4 regions of the Paeniglutamicibacter kerguelensis genome follow, and region 3 is predicted to be linked to each of the others. Evidence: riboswitches for the same ligand, from Rfam matches in the RefSeq annotation. Region 3 holds a riboswitch; each other region holds the start of a gene.
What was found. Region 3 has a riboswitch for S-adenosylmethionine ahead of JOF47_RS20935 (O-acetylhomoserine aminocarboxypropyltransferase/cysteine synthase family protein). Riboswitches for the same ligand answer to the same signal wherever they lie in the genome.

Region 1 (3,808 bases), on a different contig from region 3:
CACGAAGATCGCCGCGGGGCTGGTGGACGGGAACGGAACGGTCCTGGTCAGGGGCCGGCGCCCCACCCCGGGATTCGACCCGGCGGCAGTCCTGGCCACGGTGTGCGAGCTGGTCCGGGAGCTCGGCCCCGGCGGCGCGGGCGCCGTGGTGGGGGTGGGTGCCGCCGGGTGGATGGACCCCGAAGGCAGCACCGTGGTCTTTTCCCCGCACCTGTCCTGGCGCGACGAGCCCCTGCGCAGGGACCTTGAACGGGCGTTGGGCCGGGACGTGCTGTTGAGCAACGACGCAGATGCGGCGGGCTGGGCCGAGTACCGCTTTGGCGCGGCGCGCGGCGAGGACAACGTGGTGTGCCTGACCCTGGGCACCGGGATCGGCGGCTCGATCGTGCTGGACGGGGAGCTTCGGCGCGGCCGCTTTGGCATGGCCGGAGAGTTCGGGCACCAGGTCATGGTGCCCGGCGGCCACCGCTGCGCGTGCGGCAACCGGGGCTGCTGGGAACAATATGCCTCCGGCAACGCCCTGGCCCGCGAGGGTCGCAGCTTGCTGGCCGTGCACGGGCCGGTGGCCAAGGGAATGCGCGAGGCCGCGGGAAACAACCCGCATGCCGTCACCGGTGAGCTGGTGAATTCCCTGGCCGTGGCCGGGGACGAGGCATGCATCGAGCTTGTGGTTGAGGCGGGGCAGTGGCTGGGACTGGGCCTGGCCAACCTGGCCGCGGTGCTGGACCCGGGCCTCATGGTCATCGGCGGGGGTCTGGGAGCGGCCTCTCCGTTGCTGCTTGAAACGGCCGAACAGACCTACCGCAGCTCGCTCAGCGGCCGCGGCTACAGGCCCTTTGCCCGGGTGGTCGGCGCGGAGCTGGGCCCGGACGCCGGCTTGATCGGCGCGGCGGACCTGGCCCGGAACGCGCTGGGATAGCCGAACGATGCAACAAGCGAACGATCGAACGGCCAAACAAGAAGGTGGCCGGCAGCCTCGTGTGAACGGGAGCCGCCGGCCACTCCATGGTTGGGCCGACGCCCGGAGCGACGGGGGTCAGGCGACCGTGCCGCCGAAGAGCAGGCCGAGCGCGTAGGTGATGCCCGCCGCGCTCAGGCCGATGGCCAGCTGGCGCAGGCCGCGCTTGGTCGGGGAGGCGCCGGAGAGCAACCCGACGACCCCGCCGGTGGCGAGCAGCGCGATGCCGACCAGCAGGGCGGAGAGCAGGATGGCGGGGGTGCCGCTCATGCCGAAGATGAACGGCAGGATCGGGATGACGGCGCCGGAGGCGAAGAAGCAGAAGGACGACGACGCGGCTCCCACGGCCGAACCGATTTCCTCGTGTTCGATCTCCTGGGCTTCTTCGTCGCGTTCGGGCCACAGGGACAGCGTGGGGTTGCAATCGCAGGAATACAGGCCCATGCGTTCGGCAGCGCGGTGCGCGGCGTCCTCGTCGCTCATGCCGCGGGCCTTGTAGACCAGCACCAGCTCGTTGGCGTCGAGATCGAGGTCCGGGGCTGCGGAAAGGGTGATCTGCGTGGGCTTGGAAGCGGAGAGCAGCTCGCGCTGGGAACGCACGGAGACGAACTCGCCGGCGGCCATGGACAGGGCGCCCGCCAGCAGGCCGGCAATGCCGGAGAAGAGCACAAAGGAGCTGGCCACGCCGGTGGCGCCGATGCCCATGACCAGGGCGAGGTTTGAGACCAGGCCGTCGTTGGCCCCGAACACCGCGGCGCGGAAGTTGCCCGAGAGCCTGTTGCGCCCGCGGGTTGCCAGGCCGCGCACGACCTCCTCGTGGACAAGCTCGTCGGCGGCCATTTGGCGGGTGGCATCGGTGTCGGCCGCGTAGGGGGAGTCGCCCTCGGCGCGCTGGGCCAGCGCCAGCACAAACACGGAACCGAAGTGGCGGGCCAGGAAACGCAACACCGTGCGGCGCAGCGAGGGGCGGGCGGCCTTCGCCGCATGGTCGCCCAGCAGGTTGCGCCAGTGTTCCTCGTGGCGGGTTTCTGCGTCGGCCAGGCCCAGCAGGATGGCGCGTTCCTCGCCCGTGCGCTTGTTGGCCAGTTCGCGGTAGACGGCGCCCTCGGCGATTTCATCGGCCAGGTAGTGGCGCCAGCGTTTGATTTGGGCGGGAGTGGGGGTTGGCGCTTGTGGCGTCATGTCTCGTCCTCGGTTGGTTTCCATGGCGGTGGGGCCATGCGATGGGGAGGAACAAGCAATGTTTTTGGGTGCGTTGAACCTCGGGCCACCGTAGGTGGGCCGAAGGTCTCGTTCGCCTTGGCGCAAATCCATCGGATTTCCGCAAGGTGGTTTGCCGGGCCGCAACTTTGCGGCCAGTATGTCGACGCACCGCCGCCACCACGAATGGTGAACTCGGAACTACTCCCCTTCAGCGAACCACTTTAGCCGTCGGACGCGCTTCGGAGAATTCGACGAGGCTAAAAATGCGCGTCCGGCCTGCGGTGTTTCCCGTGACCGGGGTGCGGACCAGCAAACTCGACGACGCCGGGTCCCAACGCGGGACCTCAACCGAGTCGGCCAGGGCCCGGGCGACGGAGGGTGCGTCGTTGACTTGGAAACTGCGCCAGGAACCGTGCAGGTTCAATTCGATGACGGCGCGGTGCAGGTCAAAGAGGGGCAGAACGGGGACGGATTGTTCCATGGCGGCAGCGGCCGGCCTTTCACTAGCTCTTGCCGCCGCCTTGTGGCGCCGGCCGCTTCTTCATCCGAACCACCCATGAACCTGGGGTTGGTGCGCGGCCAGTCGGAGCTTGGCGCCGCATCTCGTGAAGCTGGTCACCACACTATCGCGAGTCGGCCGCCAGCTGGATCTTTTGGTGCAAATCAGACCATGCCCTCGCGTCATAATCGGGCAAGTTGGGGGAAATGCGACGGTCCCCGGCGCTTCCGTCAATGAGCTCGCGCACGATGTCGATGTGCCCGGCGTGGCGGGCGGTCTCCACGTTCATGTGGATGAGCAGCCGTCCGATGGTGGTGTCCCGTTTCTCCGGCGCCCACCATGCGACCGTTGCCGGGGCATCGAGCGGCAACGCCTCGATGTTCCGGTTGGCCGAGGCGATGGCGCTGCGGTAATAGTCGAGGATGTCGGCGCTGGGGATGTCCGCGGGGACCCACATGTCGTACTCGGGATCGTCGCTCTGGTTCAATGCAATGAAGCGCGGCTGCTCGACGGTTTGTCCAAGGCATTCCACAAAGTACCCGAGTTCCACGCTGGCCAGGTGCTGGATGAGGCCCAGGATGTTGGTTCCGCTGGGCACCAGGGGGCGTGTCAGGTCGTAGTCGTCCAGCCCCTCGGCCTTCCACAGCACCGCCTCGCGGGAAGCGTTGAGGTATGTGAGCAAATGATTTTTCTGATCGTCCATGGGCTACAGCCTAGGAGTGGGAATGCCCTGCTGGCTAGGGATGCAAGCCCTCTGCACACGAAAGGGTCCCGTCGGACAAGCATCCTTGGATGCATGTCCGACGGGACCCTTTCGTGTGCCCGGTTGGGCTACTTGGTGATCGGCTCTGCTTCGATGCCCTCGACGTCGACCTCGCCGGCGACGCGGGAGTTCCAGTTTGTGATGATGGCGGGCTCGGTGGGCCGAGTGGAGAGCGAAACCGCAACGTAAACGATGACCGAGGCGATCAGGCCGTAGTAGATCGGTTCGTTGGCGTAGATTCCGGCAAAGCGCTCGGTCGCCTGGATTTCCAGGACGATCATGGTGCCCAGAGTGACGACGGTTCCGGCCGCCATCGACGCTGCCGCGCCGATGCCGTTGCCGCGCTTCCACATCAGCCCGCCGATGATTGCCACCAGCAGGCCGC
Region 2 (3,808 bases), on a different contig from region 3:
TGGCCACGCGAGCCCTTTGGATTCATGCGTTTGGACCATGTACTTCAGCGGGGGCTCGACGTCACCTCGAACACCGTGGTCCCCGCCGGGGAAAGCGACCACCTTGCCGTGCGGGCCACCGTGAACCTTCCGGACTCCTGAGATCAACCGTCCAACCCGGTCACCCGCATGGTGATGTTGATCCGGCCCGAAGCCAGGCCGCATTCCGCGGGCGCGGTGCCTGGCAGGATCTTTGTGACTCCGTGGTAGGCCAGTCGCGCCGGACCTCCGAAGACAAACAGGTCCCCTGACGCCAACGCGATGTCTTCGTATGGCTTGTTTCGGTTGAGGGTGTTGCCGAATCTGAATTGGCAGGTGTCCCCGATGGAGATCGAGACCACCGGCTGGGTCGACTGCTCGTCCCGGTCTTGGTGCATTCCCATTTTGGAATCATCCGAGTAGTAGTTCACCAAGGCTGTGTCGGGCGTGTAGTTCGCCGCGGCCAAGGGGTCATTTGTCGCTTCAAGGATCGCTTTGCGACCCAGCCTGACCATCCAATCGGGGAACTCGAGCACCCGGTTGCCGTTGACGTCGGTTGCTTCACGGGAATAGGCGTACGGCTGCCAATGCCAGCCCAGGCATACCGTCTGGACCGACATTTCACCTGACCCTATCTTGGCGGCGCGTGGCGGCACGGGCCCCCGCCCCCACTCATGGAACCTATCCACAAGCCAGCGTTGTTCAGCCAGGGTGAGCCAGTCGGGTACCCAAACGGCGCCGGGGCTGAGCTCACGCCGGGGGCGGTCAAGGAAACTCTCCGAAAAGAGCGTGCTCAAAATGTACTCCTCGAACTGAATCGGTGCGCGGGACAGGATGTACCCCCGTGGGCTCCATTATGCAGGTCCAGCAATTCCATCACCCCGAAAAGGTCCCGAATCCAAGGACATTTGCAGGTCAGTTAGGCTTTCCAGCATGAGCAACTACAAAGGCCTGACTGCCGGCAGCGCGTGGATCGCTGGATTCGCGGGGCTTGGCTGGCTACTGAGCGGCTTGCTCAATGGCTGGCTGATTACACGCCCAACGTTCCTCCCGGTGCCCTTCGTGCAGCTGCTGTTCCCGGAGACGATAGCGCTTGCCACGTGGCGCACAGCGGACATCTGGCCCGTATTCATTCCCGTGCTTTCGACGCTCACGCTGATGCTCTTCACGGCCGGCGCCTTGTTGTTCATCGGCCCGCTGGATGCCCTGAATCCCGCGCAACGGCGACTCAGGTTCTTCGCGACGTGGATGTGCGTTGTCATTGCCTCCTTCGCCACGACAGTGCTTTCGTCAGCAGGGGAAATCATTGCGACTTGGCCGCCGCCACGTCTGGCGTGGCTTTTCCAGGGCGTGGAATCGGATCTGTTGTCGGCAGGATACTGGGGAATCTTCTGGGGGTGGGTTCCGGTGTTGGCCGGTGCCTTCATCGCCAAACAACGGCAACCCGGTAGCCGGCAACGTACCTCGTTCAGCGTGCCGAGACTTCTTGTCGCAGTTCCGGCCGTGCTCGCGGCCGGCGCCTTGGTTATCGCCATCCCACAGGCCCAACGGGAAACCACGGCCCAGGGCGCCGTCGAACCGCCGACAGTCGCCCCGCCTGCTTCCCCGGAACCTGATCCCATTGGTTCGCCAAGCGTGTCATATGCCACGCAGCCCGCTGGAAAAAACTGGTGCGACGGCAAGGACGCCACCATTTCCCTATCGGAACCCGATGCCGCGACCGGCCACCGCGGCATGGGATTCAGCTTGACCAACAACGGGTCAAAACCCTGCGTGCTGGAGTCCTACCCCGATGTCTCTTTCGACAACGTCGACGGGTGGGTGATCGATGTCCTGGTGGTCCACGGCGGCTCGTTCATGACCGACGACCCGGGCATCACCCGGGTCATGCTCGCCCCAGGGGAGAGCGCAGAAGCTTTCATGGGATGGAATGCGATGGCGGCTGCGGGCGATACCCGCGTGGGCAGCATGTTGTTGGCCCCGTACGCGGGAACCCTGCGCCAGAAGGCGACGGTCGACCTGGACATCATCGACGGGGGAACCGTGTCCGTCACCGCCTGGCAGAAGGCGGGCAAGAGCATCGATACCGGTTCCTCCCCCGCCCCGGCAACTAGCTTCCGGCGAGGTTCGGGCACGGGGCCGAAGGCACGTCCGTGGATCAAGGCTTGGCCCACGTCACACTAATGCGCCGAAGGACGGCAGAAAACAGTTCCGTGATAGGTATTGATACGTAACCATCCGGAGCGGCCGAGAGACCTGGATCGATGAAGCCGCAGCAACCTAACCCGCCGACGAGGCTTCTGAAACGGTAACGGTGCTACTGCCAGGTTCGATGGAAAGTAGGCAATCACCCATGTCCTCCAACAACAGCCATATCCGTACCACCCACGCCGGCTCGTTGCCGCGAACCGATGAGCTGCTGGCCGCCAACGAGGCCAAGCAACGCGGCGGAATCACCCCCGAATTCCACGAACTCCTCGAGGCATCGGTCACCGGCATCGTCGCCAAGCAGCGCAAGCTGGGCATCGACATCCCCAACGACGGCGAATTCGGGCACACCATGTCCTCCGCCGTCGATTTCGGCGCCTGGTGGAACTATTCCTTCGCCCGCCTCGGCGGGCTGGAGGAAACCACCGTCGACCGCTGGGCCGAGACCGCGGTCAAGCGCTCCACCCCCGGCAACGTTGTGCTCACCTCGTTCCCGGACCGCCGCGATCGAGAGGCCTTCGCCGAGGCGTACGCGGATCCGACCTCCGGCATCCTGGCCCACCGCAAGGCCACCACGCAGCCAAAGGTCGTCGCACCGCTGACCTACACCGGGCACGACCTGGTGGCATCGGACATCAAGAACCTGAAAACCGCCATGGCGGCGACGGGCACCGAGGAGGGCTTCCTCGCGGCGCTTTCCCCCGCTTCCTGCGCGCGGTTGGCCAACGACTTCTACACCAGCGACGAGGAATACCTCTTTGCCGCCGCGGATGCCATGCGCGAGGAGTACAAGGCGATCCTCGATGCCGGGCTGGTCCTGCAGATCGACGACCCGTCGTTGGCCGAGTCCTGGGACCAGGTCAACCCGGAGCCGAGCCTCGAGGACTACCTGAAGTTCCTCGAGCTGCGCGTGGAGGCAACCAACCACGCGCTGCGCGGGCTCCCGGCCGAGCGGATCCGGCTGCACGTGTGCTGGGGTTCCTGGCACGGCCCGCACACCACGGACATCCCATTCGCCGACATCCTCGACCCGGTGCTGCGCATCAACGCCGGCATGGTCTCTTTCGAGGCCGGCAACGTGCGCCACGAGCACGAATGGCGCATCTGGGAGGACCGCGCGCTGCCCGAGGGAAAGATCCTGATACCCGGCGTCGTCTCGCACGCCACGAACGTGGTCGAGCACCCGGAGCTGGTCGCCGACCGCATCGAGCGCTTCGCGAACCTGGTCGGCCGCGAGAACGTGATCGCGTCCACCGACTGCGGCCTGGGCGGCCGCGTCCACCCGCAGATCGCCATGGCCAAGCTCGAAGCGCTGGGTGCCGGCGCCGCACTGGCCACCAAGCGCCTGTGGAAGGGTGCCGAGATCATCGCCTGATCCCGCCATCCGAGTCATTTGTGGAAGCCGCCGCATGCACCAGCGTGCGGCGGCTTCCACATGTTCATTCGGCTAGCCGGCAACACCAAGGTGCGGGTAGGCCTTTGCCCGGTGCTGGAACTCGAGGATCGCGGGGTTCTGGATGACGCCGTCGAAGATCTCGATAGCCTTGGCCACCGTGTTGTTTGCCTGCCATGCGCCGGGGCC
Region 3 (3,808 bases):
ATCTTCCGGGGCTTACCGGGGCATAAAAAACCCTCGGGTGTTCACCACAAACGGTGAACACCCGAGGGCAAAGCCAAACGGCCTAGGCCAGAAGCTGGCGCTTGGAGGAAATGACGCCGGTGTTGAATCCGGCCAGGCGCAGGCCGCCGTGGAAGCGGGCGTGCTCGATCTTCACGCAGCGGTCCATGACCACGTCCAGGCCGTTGGCCTCGGCCTTGGCCGCGACTTCCTCGTGCCAGGAACCGAGCTGCAGCCACAGGGTCTTCGCGCCGACGGCGATCGACTCGTCAAGCACACCGGGCAGGTCGTCGTGCTTGCGGAAGACCTCGACCATGTCCGGGGTCTCCGGCAGGTCGGCGAGCGACTTGTAGACGGGCTGGCCCAGGATCTCGTCGAGCACCGGGTTCACGAAATAGACCTTGTACTTGGAGCTCGACAGCAGGTAGGTCGCGACGAAGTAGGAGGCGCGCGAGGGCTTGTTGGAAGCTCCGACGATCGCAATCGACTTCGTGTTCCGCAGGATGTCCAGGCGTTCGGCGGCGTTCGGGCCGACCCAGGTGCGGATATCGGTGGCGGTCATTACTTGGCTCCCGTCGTGGCTGCGGCGCGTGCTGCTTCGATGGAGCATGCGGCCCCGTCGTAGACTTCCTCGGCCGGTGCGTTCAGCACCTGCTGCGAGGCGGTCAAGGCCTGGTCCAGGTCCCAGAGGATGTCTTCGAGGTCCTCGAGTCCCACGGAGAAACGGATCAGGTCCTCCGGTACACCCGCCGCGACCAGCTGGTCAGCGGTGAGCTGCTGGTGGGTGGTGGAGGCCGGGTGCAGCACCAGGGTGCGCACATCGCCGATGTTGGCCAGGTGGCTGGCAAGCTGCAGCGCTTCGATGAAGGCAGTGCCCGCGGCGCGGCCGCCGTTGATGCCGAAGCTGAAGACCGAGCCGACACCCAGCGGCAGCAGTTCCTTGGCGCGCTCGTGGTGCGGGTGGGACGGCAGGCCGGCGTAGTTCACGTAGGAAATGCGCGGGTCGTTTTCCAGCCATTCGGCCACGGCCTTGGCGTTGGAAAGGTGCGAATCCATGCGCTGCGGCAGTGTCTCGACGCCCTGCAGGAGCTGGAACGCGGACTGCGCCGGAAGCGCCGGTCCGATGTCACGCAACTGTTCGCTGCGCAGCTTGGTCAGGAAGCCGTACTCGCCGAAGTTGTCCCACCAGGAGACGTTGCCGTAGGACGCGACGGGTTCGGTCATCGACGGGAACCTGCCGTTGCCCCAGTTGAAGGTGCCGGCTTCCACGACGACGCCGCCGAGGGTGGTGCCGTGCCCGCCGAGGAACTTGGTGGCCGAGTGGATCACGATGTCGGCGCCGTGCTCGATGGGGCGCAGCAGGTACGGGGGAGTCAGCGTGGAGTCCACGACCAGCGGCAGGCCGGCGGCGTGGGCGACCTCGGCCAGGCCCTTGAGGTCGGCGATGTCGCCCGAGGGGTTGGCCACGACCTCGGTGTAGACGGCCTTGGTGTTCTCGCGGATGGCCGCGGCGAATTCGGCCGGATCGGTGGAGTCGACGAACGTCGTCTCGACACCGAAGCGGCGCAGGGTCACGTCGAGCTGGGTGATGGTTCCGCCGTAGAGCTTGGAGGACGCAACAATGTGGTCGCCCGCGCCGGCCAGAGCCGCGAAGGTGATGAACTCGGCTGCCATGCCGGAGCCGGTGGCGACGGCGCCGATGCCGCCCTCGAGCGAGGCGATGCGTTCCTCGAAGGCCGCAACGGTCGGGTTGCCGATGCGCGAGTAGATGTTGCCGTACTTCTGCAGGGCAAAGAGGTTCGCGGCATCGTCGGAGTCCTTGAAGACAAATGACGTGGTCTGGTAGATCGGCACGGCACGGGAACCGTGCTCGGCATCCGGGGTGCCGCCGGCATGCAGTGCGCGCGTGCGGAATCCAAATTGATGTTCGGCCATGAGGGTGGCTGACTCCTTGCGTATGTGGCAACGGCCATCCGGGGTGCGGACGGCCCCCGCCTGTGGGGCTTGGGGTGGTGCTTCTCCCGGGTCAATGCGGCGCTGGGCGCCCCGGGACGGGGCCCGCATGGGGTCCCCTCAGGGGTTCAGCACCGAAGATTGCTTACGCGCTCTCCATCGTTTCTGGCGGTAGCACCTTGTCCACCGGAGTGTGGAAGGTTGCTGCGGCGTCATGGAACCAGATCTCTCGGCCGCTCGGGATGGGGTTTTGCTCCATTGTGGCAAGAAATCGCCCGACAGCCAAAGAATGTGAGCTTAGGTTGCGTATGTTGAGACGAAAATCGAAGAATCTGCACCGCCTCCATGGCCGGGATTTTGCCGGGCTAGGCTTGTGGGCATGAGTGCAACGTTGGTTTTGGTCCGTCACGGGGAAACAGCCTGGAATGCCGAAGGCCGTCTTCAGGGCCAAACGGACATTCCGTTGAACGATGCGGGGCGCGAACAGGCCCATGCTGCCGGCCAGGAATTGGACGGCTCGTGTTGGGATGTCCTTGCGTCGTCGACGCTTGGCCGCGCAGTTGAAACCGCGGAACTCATCGGGCAAAACCTGGGCCTGGCCCTGACCGAAAAAATGGACGGGCTCCGGGAGCGCCACTACGGAAACGCCGAGGGCCGCGTGGTCTACGACCTGCCGCGCGAGGAAATCGACATCTTGCTGCGCTCGGCCGAGCCCGAGGAAGCCGTGGCCGCACGCGGCATCCGGGCACTCTGCGAGCTGCTGGAGCGTCACGAGGGCAAGCGCATCGTCGTGGTGGCCCATGGAACCCTGATCAGGCTGACCCTCGACGCACTGGTTCCGGGACGCAAGACACCCATCATGCGCAACGGGCAGATGCTCGAGGTCGACACCGCCTTGCTGCGGCGCCATGCCGCCGCCCCCACGCACTAGCGCAACCTCCACGCCCGGCCGCACGATGGTGGGATGAGCGAAACCTTCTTTGGGGACCCCGGGTTCTATGCACGCCGGGCCAAGGCCTATGACGCCATGCTTGGTTCCCCGACCTACAACAGGGTCTTCTGGGGGACCCGCCCCGACCAATACGCTGCCTTCGCCGCGCGGGCCCTCGGTGCGGGCGATGGCCCGCTGCTCGAGGTGGCGGTGGGGACGGCCAGGGCCACGGCGCTTTTGCATGTTGCCGGCCGGCGCTCCACGACGCTGGTGGACCTGAGCGCGCCGATGCTTGAGGTGGCCCGCGAGTCAATTCGCCGGGCCGCCGGCGGGGAGGTGCCCGGGCGCATCACCCTTGAGTGCCGGGACATGCTTTCCCCTGTCGACGGGCGGCGCTACGAAACCATTTTGGGTTTGGGCCTGCTGCACCTGGTCCCGGACGTGGGAGCTGTGATTTCCGGATTGGGCAGCCAGCTCCAGGACCACGGGTCGCTGCATCTGGCCTCGCTCATCCGCGGTTCGGCCCGGTCCAACGCCTACCTGAAGCTGCTCAAGGCCCACGGCGACATCGCCGGCATCCGCACGGCCGTCGACCTCTACGATCTGGCGGTTGAGGCAAACGTAGGCAACGTCTCCGTGAGCCATGAAGGTGCCATGGCCTATGTGACCATTTCGCGCTAGGAGTGATCTTGCCTGAATTCCGCGGCCATGCGCTTCGTCTCGACCTCAAAACGGGTCAGCAGGCGCAGTAGGTCGTCGCGATCCCCGGCCGACCATTCGCCGACCAAATCGGAAGCCAGGGAATTTCCCGAACGCACCAACGCGGCGGCAATCTCCGTGCCGGCAACGGTCAGGGCAATCCGTGACGCCCTGGAATCCTTGGGATCCGCCAGTTTTTCCACCAGA
Region 4 (3,808 bases), on a different contig from region 3:
TTGAGCGTCCCCCAGGTTTCAAAGCCCAGCACCACGTCCGGAAGCACGCCGCCGGTTTCAAAGGTGTATTCACCCGTGCGGAGGTGCCGAAGGATCCCGTCCGGGGCATAGTCCAACGTCTGGGCGGTTTCGGCGTCGTAAAGCACCACGTCAGTCTCCACGCTCAACGAGTTACACCCTGCAGTTCAACCTCGGCCAGCGAGGCGACTGCCTCAAAGCCGGCCCGGAGGTCGGCAATGATGTCGGCAACGTTTTCAATGCCCACGCTCAGGCGCACCAGCCCCGGGGAAACACCGGCCGCGACCCGCTCGGCCTCGGTGAGCTGCGCGTGGGTGGTGGAGGCCGGGTGGACCACCAGCGAGCGGACGTCGCCAAGGTTTGCCACGTGGGAGTGCAGCTTCAGCGCGTCAACGAAACCTTGGCCGGCCTCGAGGCCGCCGGAGATTTCGAAAGCAACAATCGCCCCGATGCCCTTCGGGCCGTACTTGCGGCCGCGCTCGAACCACGGGCTCGACTCGATGCCGGCGTAGTTGACCGACTCGACCTGCGGCTGCGCCTCAAGCCAGTTGGCGACCTCCACGGCGTTGGAGACGTGGCGTTCGATGCGCAGCGACAGCGTTTCCAGGCCCTGGGCGATCAGGAACGCATTGAACGGGGAAACGGCCGAGCCCAGGTCGCGCAGCAGCTGGACGCGGGCCTTGAGGATGTAGGCAAGGTTGGCGCCGAGGATGCCGTCGACACCCAGGTCGCGGCCGAAGACCAGGCCGTTGTAGGACTCGTCCGGGGTGTTGAAGCCCGGGAACTTTTCCGGGTCGGCGGCGAAGTCGAAGTTGCCCGAGTCCACGATGACGCCGGCGATGGCCGTGCCGTGGCCGCCGAGGTACTTGGTGGCCGAGTGGATCACGATGTCCGCACCCCATTCGATGGGACGCACCAGGTACGGGGTGGCAAGTGTGTTGTCGACGATCAGCGGGACGCCGGCCTCGTGGGCGATGGCCGAGATCGATTCGATGTCCAGGACGTCCTGGCGGGGGTTGGATACGACCTCGCCGAAGAGTGCCTTGGTGTTCGGCTTGATCGCGGCGCGCCAACCCTCGAGGTCGTCGGGATCGGCAACAAAAGTGACCTCGATGCCCAGCTTGCGCAGCGTGTGCTTGAACAGGTTCTGCGTTCCGCCATACAGGCTGGGGCTTGCCACGATGTGGTCCCCGGCCTCGGCGAGGTTGAGGACCGCGAAGGTCGTGGCGGCCTGGCCCGAGGCCAGCAGCAGTGCACCGACGCCTCCCTCGAGGCTGGCGATGCGCTGCTCCACTGCGTCTTGGGTGGGGTTACCGATGCGCGTGTAGATCGGTTCCAGTTCCTGGAGCGCGAAGCGTGCGGCCGCGCTTTCCGCGGTCGGGAACACAAAGGCAGTGGTTTGGTAGATCGGCAGGGCCCGCGCGCCGGTGGTGGCGTCGGGCTCCTGGCCCACGTGGATCTGACGAGTTTCGAATGACCAGTCGTTTGACATCGTTCTCCCCTTCAAAGGAATCAAGGGGTATGCCCGTAACAGACACCTGTGGCGTCGTATGTTACGTAGGGGGCATGCCCGCGCTTGTCCTGCATCCTTGTGACGCAGGGCCTGGTCTTCACCCGGGGCACCCCACCGCGGTGGAGGGTTGCCGTCCAGCAAGCCGGGGCTTGTTGCTGGAACTCATGACCTTGTAAATCAGTCTGGCGCACGGAATTGCGGGCGCGCAAGATCATCTCAAAATATGACAATGCCGAAAAAGCGGAGCGGCGCCCCGATCTCGACCATGAAACCACCAGCCAAACTCAAGTTAGGCAATCCTAAGTCGAGAGCTAGATCACATCGTGCCATGATGGGGGCATGATGAGGTTGGACCATGTAACTTACGCTTGTGGACCCGACGGCCTCGCGGCAACTGCCGCTCGGATCGGCGCGGCCCTTGGACTCGAATCTGTAAAGGGCGGTATACACCCACGATTTGGCACCCGCAATGTCATCTTCCCGTTGCTGAATGACCAGTACCTCGAAGTTGTCGAGGTACTGAACCACCCGTCATCGGACAAGGCACCGTTCGGCCAGGCCGTTCGCGCCCGTTCCGAACTTGGTGGCGGCTGGATGGGCTGGTGCGTTGCGGTTGATGACCTGGCACCGGTCGAGGCACGCCTGGGCCGTGGCTCGGTGCCGGGAAACCGGAAGTTCCCCGATGGACAGGAACTGACCTGGCGCCAGATCGGCATCAACGGTTTGATCGCCGATCCGCAGGTCCCCTACATGCTGCGTTGGGATGACGGGACAGAAAACCTGCACCCGTCGAAGGCCCTGACGCCCGTCGGCAAGATTTCGTCGATCAGCATCGCCGGATCGAGCGAACGCGTCGCAGACTGGCTCGGACAGCCCGAGCAGTTGCCCGTCGGCGAAGTCAAGGTCGACTGGCAGGCACCCAACGGGACGCCGGGAATCCTTTCGGTGACCTTCGAAACCCCCAAGGGTTCCATCACGCTCTAGATGATTGATTCCAAGGGGTGACAGCGCAGGCAAGGGTGTCCAGACTCGAATTACTACCCGTATCGACCTTGGACGGTTCCGATGGACAACGACCTGGACACCCTTGCAACAGCACTGTACGCCTCGACGGACGACTTTTTGAAGGCCAATCCGCAGTTGCTTCCGTGGCGTCCGGCGGTCGGTTTGCAGCCGAGGATCACCGACGCGGAACTGGTCACCGTGTCCGTGCTCCAGGCCTTGCTGGGCTTCACCTCGGAACGCCGCTGGCTTCGCCATGCGAGGGCTGACCTCTGCGAATGGTTCCCACACCTGCCCGAGCAATCCGGCTACAACAAGCGCCTGCGGCACTTGGGAGAAACCCTCCAAGCCGTGATTGCCTACCTGGGCCGGGACACCGGCCTGTGGGCCGATGGCATCTGGGTGGCCGACTCCACCCCCGTCGAATGCGGGCGCTCCCGCGAGACGGCGCACCGCTCCGAGCTGGCGGGGTTCGCCGAATACGGGTACTGCGCCTCGCATTCACGCTGGTTCTGGGGCCTGCGCCTGCACCTGTTGTGCACGCTGTCCGGGCTGCCGGTGGGTTTCGCGTTGACCGGCGCGAAGGCCGACGAACGCGAAACCCTGCTGGGGATCCTGGACTCCATGCCCGCCGGGATCGGGGCCGGGCAAGTGATCCTGGCGGACAAGAACTACTACGGCAGGATCTTTGAACAGGACCTGGCCGAGGCCGGCATCGTCCTGGTGCGGCCCACCCGGCAGGGCGAGCGGCGACGACCGGGCAAGGAATTCCTGAAGCCATTGAGACAGGTCATCGAGTCAATCAACGACACACTCAAGGGCCAGCTGGACCTCGAATCACAAGGCGGGAGAACCATTGCCGGGGTCACCGTGCGGGTCCTGCAGCGGATCCTTGCCCTGACCGTGGTGATCTGGAACAACCAAAACACCGGCAGGCATCCGCTGCGCTCGTTGACCGCGTACGACCACTGATCCCTTGGAATCAATCATCTAGGCAATCACCCATTCAAACCAACAACCGCGGGGTTGTGGCGAACCGGACCTTCCGGATTCACCACAACCCCGCGGTTTTTGGTATCTCGTTGCTATCTCAAGCGGAGGCCTCAGGTTCAACGGATTGCCGCACTTCGTCTTTCAATACTTCAAGGTGCCGCACCATCATCGATGCGATGACCATGAACAGCCCTCCGATATACAGGACCTCTTGAAGGGCTTCGGCGACGTACCTGAACACTCCGGGGTAAGCGGGCCCGATGTCCTGGAGGTGAAGAACCC

Region 1: linked by a shared signal. The riboswitch ahead of JOF47_RS00595 (hypothetical protein) and the one ahead of JOF47_RS20935 (O-acetylhomoserine aminocarboxypropyltransferase/cysteine synthase family protein) in region 3 are both predicted to bind S-adenosylmethionine.
Region 2: linked by a shared signal. The riboswitch ahead of JOF47_RS14815 (cobalamin-independent methionine synthase II family protein) and the one ahead of JOF47_RS20935 (O-acetylhomoserine aminocarboxypropyltransferase/cysteine synthase family protein) in region 3 are both predicted to bind S-adenosylmethionine.
Region 4: linked by a shared signal. The riboswitch ahead of JOF47_RS02805 (bifunctional o-acetylhomoserine/o-acetylserine sulfhydrylase) and the one ahead of JOF47_RS20935 (O-acetylhomoserine aminocarboxypropyltransferase/cysteine synthase family protein) in region 3 are both predicted to bind S-adenosylmethionine.

Annotation. Positions count from the first base shown of each region.
Region 1 is NZ_JAGIOF010000001.1:134,247-138,054, forward strand. It holds gene JOF47_RS00585 (ROK family protein) at 1-919, shown strand, start outside; gene JOF47_RS00590 (VIT1/CCC1 transporter family protein) at 1,037-2,140, opposite strand; gene JOF47_RS00595 (hypothetical protein) at 2,370-2,642, opposite strand; SAM riboswitch class IV at 2,663-2,772, opposite strand; gene JOF47_RS00600 (DinB family protein) at 2,785-3,363, opposite strand; gene JOF47_RS00605 (sodium:solute symporter family protein) at 3,492-3,808, opposite strand, start outside.
Region 2 is NZ_JAGIOF010000001.1:3,241,006-3,244,813, forward strand. It holds gene JOF47_RS14800 (endonuclease/exonuclease/phosphatase family protein) at 1-141, shown strand, start outside; gene JOF47_RS14805 (alpha-ketoglutarate-dependent dioxygenase AlkB family protein) at 144-815, opposite strand; gene JOF47_RS14810 (DUF4232 domain-containing protein) at 952-2,202, shown strand; SAM riboswitch class I at 2,250-2,357, shown strand; gene JOF47_RS14815 (cobalamin-independent methionine synthase II family protein) at 2,372-3,601, shown strand; gene JOF47_RS14820 (N(5)-(carboxyethyl)ornithine synthase) at 3,674-3,808, opposite strand, start outside.
Region 3 is NZ_JAGIOF010000004.1:349,241-353,048, reverse strand. It holds gene JOF47_RS20945 (ArsR/SmtB family transcription factor) at 1-26, shown strand, start outside; gene JOF47_RS20940 (CoA-binding protein) at 83-580, opposite strand; gene JOF47_RS20935 (O-acetylhomoserine aminocarboxypropyltransferase/cysteine synthase family protein) at 580-1,953, opposite strand; SAM riboswitch class I at 2,125-2,220, opposite strand; gene JOF47_RS20930 (histidine phosphatase family protein) at 2,351-2,902, shown strand; gene JOF47_RS20925 (class I SAM-dependent methyltransferase) at 2,936-3,583, shown strand; gene JOF47_RS20920 (MarR family winged helix-turn-helix transcriptional regulator) at 3,580-3,808, opposite strand, start outside.
Region 4 is NZ_JAGIOF010000001.1:627,581-631,388, reverse strand. It holds gene metX (homoserine O-acetyltransferase MetX) at 1-161, opposite strand, end outside; gene JOF47_RS02805 (bifunctional o-acetylhomoserine/o-acetylserine sulfhydrylase) at 164-1,510, opposite strand; SAM riboswitch class IV at 1,586-1,701, opposite strand; gene JOF47_RS02800 (VOC family protein) at 1,871-2,515, shown strand; gene JOF47_RS02795 (IS982 family transposase) at 2,597-3,505, shown strand.